DNA from 2 places in the Actinoplanes sp. URMC 104 genome. Region 1 is predicted to be linked to the other one. Evidence: predicted binding sites of a transcription regulator. Region 1 holds the regulator's gene; the other holds the start of a gene.
What was found. The regulator HspR, encoded in region 1, represses chaperone genes until heat shock. The targets are predictions, from matches to a motif close to TTGAGTNNNNNNNACTCAA.

Region 1 (4,413 bases):
TCATCCTGCTGCTGGTCATGCTGGGCCTGGAGTACTCGGCCAACGAGCTGGTCAGCAACCTGCGGGCGGCCGCCCCGGCGGGGCTGATCGACGCGCTGCTCAACGCGCTGCCCGGGGCCGCCTTCGCCTTCGTCATGGGCTGGGACTGGCAGGCCGCGCTGGTGCTGGGCGGCATCACGTGGGTGTCGTCGTCCGGTGTGATCGCCAAGGTGCTCGGCGACCTGGGCCGGCTCGGCAACCGCGAGACACCGGTGATCCTTTCGGTGCTGGTCATCGAGGACCTGGCGATGGCGTTCTACCTGCCGCTGGTCACCGCCGTGCTGGCCGGGGTCGGGCTGCTCGGCGGCGCCAAGGCGCTGGGCGTCGCGGTGGTGACCGTGGTGGCGGTGCTGGTCGTCGCCATCCGGTACGGCCGCCAGATCAGCGCGCTGATCTCGGCCCGCGACGCCGAGGCGCTGCTGCTGGGCGTCTTCGGGCTGACGCTGTTCGTGGCGGGCGTCGCCGAGGAGCTCAACGTCTCGGCCGCGGTCGGCGCGTTCCTGGTCGGCATCGCGATCTCCGGCCCGGTGGCCCATCACGCGACCCAGATGCTCTCGCCGCTGCGGGACCTGTTCGCCGCGGTCTTCTTCGTGTTCTTCGGCCTGTCCACCGACCCGGCCGACATGCCGCCCGTGCTGCTGCCGGCGCTCGGGCTGGCCGTGCTCACGATGCTCACCAAGGTGCTGACCGGATACCTCGCGGCCCGCCGGGTGGGCATCGCCGTGCCCGGCCGGCTGCGCGCGGGGCTCGCGCTGGTGCCGCGCGGCGAGTTCTCGATCGTCATCGCCGGGCTGGCCGTCGCCTCGGGCGTCGAGCCGCGCCTCGCCCCGCTCGCCACCGCGTACGTGCTGATAACCGTCGTGTCCGGTCCGGTGCTCGCCAGGTTGCCCGATTACGAGTGGTTCAAGGCCTTCATCCGCAGGCGGGGGCAGCCGTCGCGGCCTCCGGTGCAGCCGCTGACCGCCGACGAATGACGTCTGGGCTGCTCGCTGCTACTGACAAGTATCTGAAAGTGAGCCTCTGACACTTCCGCAGGACATCGTCGGCGCGCTACCGTTCCCACCCGACAACTACGTGTTATCGGACTTTCTCGGGCGGCGACGTGGCAGTGCGTGAGTCGACTTTCTATGGGTTCGCCAACCCGGTCGATCCTCGGCCGGAGGAGCTTCAGGCGTGGGCCTACCATCCCGCGGCCGTCCCCCTCAGCAGCATGCCGCCCGACTGGGATCTGCTGATCTCCGGCGACGTCCTGGCGCCCACCCTTTTCGAGCTGGCGATGGACCGTCAGTGCCCGGCGCGGCGTTTCGCGCAGCACTGCATGTACATCTACGCCGCCGACGGCGTCCGGCAAAACGCGTCCGGCCTGCGCAAACGCCGGCTCAAGAAATACGTGGAGCGCGCCGAGGAGGTCGGCGACGAGCCCATGTCGATCTGGGCGCACAACTGCCGCGTGCTGATGAGCCGCCCCGAGATCTTCGACTACGCCGACTGGATCGAGGGCGGCCTGGTGCGCCACCCGCGCCGCCTGGGCCTTTACAACCGGCGCTGAGAGAAGCAGATAGCCCCGCTCGTCCCGAGCGGGGCTTTTCTCATCTGTCCGAGGCCCTGCGCGGGCGCCACACGACCAGGGCGGTCGAGGGGCGTTCCTGGCGCACGAGATCACCCCGGCCGTACGGGTTCTCGAGCTGGGCGATCCGGGTGTACGCCTCGGTGAGCTCCTGCTCGAGCTCGTGCACCCGCTGCTGCAGGTCGCCCACCAGCTGCTCGAGCCCGATGATCCGCTTGATCCCGGCCAGGTTGACGCCCTCCTCCTGGCTGAGCTTCTGCACCTCGCGCAGCAGCGCGACGTCCCGCTCGCTGTAACGCCGCCCGCCGCCGCCCGCCCGGCCCGGCTGCACGAGCCCCAGCCGGTCGTACTGCCGGAGCGTCTGCGGGTGCATCCCGGCCAGCCGGGCCGCGACCGAGATGATCAGAACCTTCGCGTCGGAGGTCTGCTCGACCGAGATGCTGATCTCCTCATGCATAATCCACCCCCCACTCGCTGGTCTAACCGTTCCGGCGCACCCGAGCCTCGAGCCGCTCCCGCCCGGCCGGCGGGGTCAGCTTGGCGAACCGCTCCAGCGCGTCCCGGGCCTCCCCCGTGACACCCCCCGGCACCTGCACGTCGACGGTGACGATCAGGTCGCCGGGCGGACCGTTCTTGCGGGCCACGCCCTTGCCGCGCGCCCGCAGCTTGCGGCCGCTCGGCGTGCCCGGCGGCACCCGCAGCGTGACCGGGCCGTCCAGCGTCGGCACCCGCAGGTCGGTGCCCAGCACGGCCTCGGCGATGGTGACCGGCACGACCAGCGTGAGGTCGTCGCCCGTACGCCCGAACAGCTCGTCCGGACGCACCATGACCTGCACGTAGAGGTCGCCCGCCGGCCCGCCGCGGTCGCCCGGCTCGCCCCGGCCGCTGAGCCGGATGCGCTGGCCGTCGGCCACCCCGGCCGGGAACCGGACGTTGATCGTGCGGTTCTTGGTGACCCCGCCCGTGCCCCGGCACTCCGGGCACTTCTGGTCGACGATCGTGCCCGCGCCCTGGCAGTCGCGGCACGGCTCGGAGAAGCTGAACGACCCCTGGTTGCGCGAGATCAGCCCGCTGCCCTGGCACTGCGGGCAGGTGCGCGGCGACGTGCCGGGCGCGGCGCCGTTGCCGTGGCAGGTCTCGCACTCGCCGGCCGAGCGCAGCGTGAGCGGCAGCGTCGTGCCCTTGACCGCCTGCGCGAAGTCGAGCGTCACCTCGGTCTCGACGTCCCGCCCGCGACGCGGTCCACCTCGTCGGGCGGCGCCACCACCTGGCCCGCCGCCCGAGAATATCGAGCTGAATATGTCGGAGAAGCCGGCGCCGCCGAAGCGCCGGTCACCGGCCGCGCCGCCCGCCGCGCCCGCACCGCTGAACCCGCCGAACAGGTCGGACGGGTCGAACTGCGTGCCGGCGCCCGAGCGGGCCCCGCGGCGGAATGCTCCGGAGCCGAACAGCGAGCGCATCTCGTCGTACTCTTTGCGCTTCTTGTCGTCCGAGAGCACGTCGTAGGCCTCGGAGGCGGCCTTGAACCGCTCCTCGGCCTCCTTGTTCCCGGGATTGCGGTCCGGGTGGAGATCCCGGGCGAGCTTCCGGTACGCCTTCTTGATCTCGTCGGTCGGAGCGGACTTGGGCACGCCGAGAACGGCATAGAAGTCCTTTTCGAGCCAGTCCTTCGAGCTCATCCCGCCTCCCCCCTCCTGCGGAAGGTCCCGCCTGCCGCGAGGCGGCAGGCGGGACGAACGTGTGAGGTCACTCCGGGTCGGCGACCGCGACCAGCGCCGGTCGCAGCAGCCGCTCGCCCAGCGTGTAGCCGCGGCGCATGACCTCGATGCAGGTCGGCTCGGTGACGTCCGCGGACGTCTGGTGAGCGACCGCCTCGTGGCGGTTGGGGTCGAACGGGTCGCCCTTGTCGCCGAAGCCCACGAGCCCCAGCTTGCCGGTCACCGTGGTCAGCGACTCCGCCACCGAGGCGAACGGGCCGACCAGGTCACCGTGCTCACGGGCCCGGTCGATGTCGTCGAGCACCGGCAGCAGCGCGGTCAGCACCGCGCCCGTCGTCTGCTCGGCCGCCGCACCCCGGTCGCGGTCGACCCGCTTGCGGTAGTTGGCGTACTCGGCCGTGACCCGCTGCAGGTCGTGCGTCCGCTCGTCGAGCTCGGCGCGCAGGGCCTCGAGCTCGGCGCCCAGGGCCGGCTTGGCCTCCTCGGCCTGCTCGGCCGGGGGAGCCTGCTCCTCGGCGTCGGCCGCCCGGTGGGCGCCGACCGTGGCCTTGCCCTTGGCCGTGGGGGCCTTGGGCTCGTCGGCCTCGGCGTCCGCCGTGCCGCGGTCCCGGACGACCCGCTCGGTCGCCTGACCGTCGTTCTCGTCGTCCGTGGCAGTCACTTCTTGTCGTCCTCCACGATCTCGGCGTCGACGACGTCGTCGGCGCCACCGGACGCCGGGCCGGCGTTCGGACCACCCGCGGCGCCGTTCGGCGCGCCCTGGTCGTCGCCGGGAGCACCGGCGCCGGCAGCGGCCTGGGCCGCGTCACCCTGCGAGTAGAGCTGCGAGCCGGCCTCCTGCGAGACCTGCGACAGGCGCTCGTGCGCAGCCTTGATCTTCTCGATGTCGGTGCCGCCCAGCGCGCCGCGCAGCTCGCCCAGCGCCTCGCCGATCTTGTTCTTGCTGTCCTCGGGCAGCTTGTCGCCGCTCTCGGCCAGGAACTTCTCGGTCTGCCACTGCAGCTGCTCGGCCAGGTTGCGGGTCTCCGCGTCCTCGCGGCGCTTCTTGTCCTCGTCCGCGTGGTCCTGAGCGTCACGCATCATGCGCTC
Region 2 (4,413 bases), on a different contig from region 1:
TCCAGTCGTAGTCGAGGCCGACGTCGTTCGGGATCGCCGTCTGGAAGATCGAGTAGATGAGGCCGGATCCGCCGGGGCCACCCGGGTTGACCAGCATGACGCCCTGATAGTCGGCGGCCGGCGACTTGGCCTTGATCCGCGACACGGCGATCTTGATCTTGGTGCCGCCCGGGTGCGCGTAGTCCAGCGGGACGGTCACGAACCCGCACTCGGCGCCGCGCGCCTTGAGGGTCGTGTTCGTACACGCACCCCAGGCGATCGGAGGTGGCGTGTAGCCGGGGGTACCGCTGTGAGCCTGAGCCGCGGACGGGATCATGCCGCCGCCGACCGCCAGCCCGACAGCTGTGGCGGCGATGGCCGCCAGTAGTCGTCTCATTCCATGCCCTTCGTCTCCGATGCGCTTCCGCATCGCGATCACCGGAGACTATCCATCCAGGCGCGCCGATGAGGCCGACCGTTCAGACAGTTTCCGGCCGGGCGTCGACTCCTCTGCGGCCTTCGCGGGCCCGGCGCCGTGCCGGGCCCGCAAGAATCCGGCCTCAGGCCGCCGCCACCAGGCCGGTCGAGACCGGCTCCAGCGCGGTGCTCAGGATCTCCCGCACATCGGCGACGACGTGCACGGTCAGCGCGTCCAGCACGTCGGCGGGCACCTCGTCGAGGTCGGGCTCGTTGCGCTGCGGCACGTACACCTCGGTGAGGCCGGCCCGCTGAGCGGCGAGCAGCTTCTGCTTCACGCCGCCGATCGGCAGCACGCGGCCGGTCAGCGACACCTCGCCGGTCATGCCGACCTCGGCCCGCACGTTGCGGCCCAGCAGCAGCGAGACCAGCGCGGTCGTCATCGTGACGCCGGCCGACGGGCCGTCCTTGGGCACCGCGCCCGCGGGCACGTGCAGGTGGATCGGGTGGTCGAGCTGCTCCGGCGAGATGCCCAGCTCCTCGGCGTGGGCCCGCACATAGGACAGCGCGATCTGCGCCGACTCCTTCATCACGTCGCCGAGCTGGCCGGTGACCGACAGCCCGCCCTTGTCGCCGGGCAGCAGCGACGCCTCGATGTAGAGCACGTCGCCGCCCATGCCGGTCACGGCCAGGCCGGTGGCCACGCCCGGGACCGCGGTCCGCTCCGAGGACTCCGGGGTGAACCGCGGCCGTCCGATCAGGTCCTTGAGGTCCGCGGCCTCGATGGTGACGGGCAGCTCCTTGAGGGCGGCCTTGCGGAACACCTTGGCCAGCAGGCGCTCGAAGGACCGTACGCCGGCCTCCCGGGTGTAGTTCGCGGCGATCTCGCGCAGCGCGCCTTCGGTGACCGTGACCTCGCCCTCGGCCAGGGCGGCCCGCTCCAGCTGCCGGGGGACGAGGAAGTCGCGGGCGATGGCGACCTTGTCGCTCTCGGTGTAGCCGTCGATCGAGATGAGCTCCATCCGGTCGAACAGCGCCTGCGGGATCGTCTCGAGCACGTTGGCGGTCGCGATGAACAGCACGTCGGACAGGTCGAGGTCCAGGTCGAGGTAGTGGTCGCGGAACGTGTGGTTCTGCGCCGGGTCCAGCACCTCGAGCAGGGCCGCCGCGGGGTCGCCGCGGTAGTCGCTGCCGACCTTGTCGACCTCGTCGAGCAGCACGACCGGGTTCATCGAACCGGACTCGCGGATGGCCCGCACGATGCGGCCGGGCAGGGCACCGACGTACGTACGGCGGTGGCCGCGGATCTCCGCCTCGTCCCGCACGCCGCCGAGAGCCACCCGGACGAACTTGCGGCCGAGCGTGCGCGCGACCGACTCGCCCAGCGAGGTCTTGCCGACCCCGGGCGGGCCGGCCAGCAGGATCACCGCGCCGGAGCCGCGGCCGCCGACGACGCTCAGGCCCCGGGACTCCCGGCGGGCGCGGACGCCGAGGTATTCGACGATGCGCTCCTTGACCTCGTCCAGCCCGTGGTGGTCGGCGTCGAGCACCGCCCGGGCCGCGCCCAGGTCGGTGTTGTCCTCGGTGCGGACGTTCCACGGCAGGTCGAGGACGGTGTCGAGCCAGGTGCGCAGGTAGCCCGCCTCCGGCTGGTCGCCGGCGCGCTCCAGCTTGCCCACCTCGCGCAGCGCCGCCTCGCGGACGGTGTCGGGCAGGTCGGCCGCCTCGACCCGGGCGCGGTAGTCGTCGCTGCCCTCGGCCTGGTCCTCGCCCAGCTCCTTGCGGATGGCCTTGAGCTGCTCGCGCAGCAGGTACTCGCGGTTGCGCTTCTCGACCGACTCGCGGACGTCGCTCTCGATCTTGTCGCTGACCTCGGACTCCGCCAGGAAGTCACCGGTCCACTCGATCAGCAGGCGCAGCCGGGCCTCCACGTCGGGGGTCTCCAGCAGCTCGCGCTTGCGGTCGTTGGACAGGTACGGAGCCCAGCCCGCGGTGTCGGCCAGGTCGCCCGGGTCGTCGATGGCGCTCACCGAGTCGATGACCTGCCACGCCTCGCGGCGCTGCAACACCTTGACGACCAGCTGCTTGTACTCGGCGGCCAGCTCACGGGCGTGGTCGCCGGGCGCGGCGAGCGCGACCGGCTCGACCTCCACCCACAGAGCGGCGCCCGGGCCGGTCACCCCGCCGCCGATGCGGGCGCGGTCGCCGGTGCGCAACACGGCGGCGGGCGTTCCGCCGCGGGACTTGCCGACCTGCTTGACGCTCGCCACGACGCCGTGGGTCGCGTAGCGGTCCTCGAGCCGGGGAGCGATGAGCAGCTCCGAGCCGGCCGAGGTGCGGGCCGCGTCGACGGCCGCCTGAGCCGCCTCGTCCAGCTCGACCGGAACGACCATGCCCGGCAGCAGGACGATGTCATCGAGGAACAACACGGGAAGTCGTTTGCTGGTCACCCGGTACCTCCGAGAAGTTGAGTATGCCGGGCTCAACCTCGGGGGTACCGGTGATCTTCCAGCGTTCACTCCCGGCGAACAAACCCGCCGCCGCCGGGCGCCGGATCAGGCGGGGCCCGCCCCGGCCGGCGTCGACCGGGAAGCATCCGCATCCGGGTGCACCAGCCGGCTGAAGCGTGAGGCGTCGGCGGCGCGGGGCAGGTTGTTGAACATCACGTACGCCGGACCGGCGCCGACGATGCCGGCCAGCCGGGCCAGCTCGTCGTCCGAGTAGACGTGGCGGGCGCCGGTGATGCCGTGCAGCCGGTAGTAGGCCGTCGGGGTCAGGCTGGGGCGCAGGAACGGGTCGGCGGCGTGGGTCAGGTCCAGCTCCTCGCACAGCTCCCGGACCACCTCGTCGGGCCAGGGACCGCGCGGCTCCCACACCAGCCGGACACCGGCCGGGCGGCGCGCCCTGGTGAGGAACTCGCGCAACCGCGCGATGGCGGGCTCGGTCGGCCGGAAGCTCGCCGGGCACTGCAGCAGGATCGTGGTCGCCTCCAGGATCGAGGCGCAGGCGAGCGTGGTGTCCCAGGCGCGGGCGACCACGGGCGTCCACCGGAAGCCGCCGACCTCGGCGCGTTCCTCGGCACTCAGCGGTGTGCGCAGCCGCCGGTACGTCGAGCTCCTCGCCTCATGGGTGATCAGCTGCCACGCCTTGACGGTGAACTCGAAGCCCGGCGGCACGGTGGCCCGCCACCGCCGCAGCGTCGTCTCGCGGGGCGGCTCGTAGAAGGTCTGCTGCACCTCCAGCACCCCGAAGCGTTGCGCGTAGGACCCCAGAGCCATGCCGGCTCCGCACAGGCCCACCTTCACCGGCGTCATGCGCGGTGCATACCCACCCCATCCCGCGCAAAATCCCTAGCGGCCGGCCGCGGTCAGGAACGGGTCGTCGGAGACCCAGCCGTCCACGACCCGGGTGCGGGGCTCGTAGTGGGCCTTGACCAGGACCTTGACGAGCCGCGTGACGGTGCGGGTCTCGTACCGGGCCTTGACCCAGACCCTCGTCCTCCTGCCCCGGACGGTCGTGCTGACGTACCTGCCCTTGACGTACACCTTGGTCGGGGTGCTGACCTTCCTGGTCGTGTGGTGCGCCGCGACGTACGCCCGGAAGCTCTCGGCGACCTTGCCGGGCCGCTGCCACGCGTGGGCGGTGACGCTGCGGCCCGCAACGGTCCTGGTGACCGGCCGGTACGTCCAGTGGGCGCACTCGGCGTGCCAGGTGGTCCGGGCGTCGACGCGCTGGTTGATCCGGAAGCACAGCCGGGCGGTCCGGGCGCCGAACGGGTCGGCGAGCACCGGCCAGGTGCCCTCGCTGTCGTAGACCCGCCGCATGCCCTCGTAGAGGTTGTAGGCCATCTTGGGGTAGCCGTAGTCGTTGGGGTGCAGGCTGTCGAACAGCGCCAGGCCGCCGATCATCGACTGGTCGACCAGGTGGACCCCGGCGTCCTTGCTCGCCACGACGGCGGGGATCGTGGTGTTGAACATCGCGATGCGGGACCGGTACGGCTCGATGTGGCCCTGGACG

Region 2: lon (endopeptidase La) is a predicted target of HspR. The motif match lies at 2,864-2,882, and genes of this name have one in related genera.

The regions. Positions count from the first base shown of each region.
Region 1 is NZ_JBPQTO010000002.1:2,569,716-2,574,128, reverse strand. Features, by position in the region: gene ACSNN8_RS12990 (cation:proton antiporter) at 1-1,013, shown strand, start outside; gene ACSNN8_RS12985 (hypothetical protein) at 1,142-1,588, shown strand; gene ACSNN8_RS12980 (heat shock protein transcriptional repressor HspR) at 1,629-2,063, opposite strand; gene dnaJ (molecular chaperone DnaJ) at 2,086-3,285, opposite strand; gene grpE (nucleotide exchange factor GrpE) at 3,353-3,985, opposite strand; gene dnaK (molecular chaperone DnaK) at 3,982-4,413, opposite strand, start outside.
Region 2 is NZ_JBPQTO010000011.1:1,413,503-1,417,915, forward strand. Features, by position in the region: gene ACSNN8_RS32285 (alpha/beta hydrolase) at 1-376, opposite strand, end outside; gene lon (endopeptidase La) at 540-2,789, opposite strand; gene ACSNN8_RS32295 (DUF72 domain-containing protein) at 2,952-3,674, opposite strand; gene ACSNN8_RS32300 (SGNH/GDSL hydrolase family protein) at 3,747-4,413, opposite strand, start outside.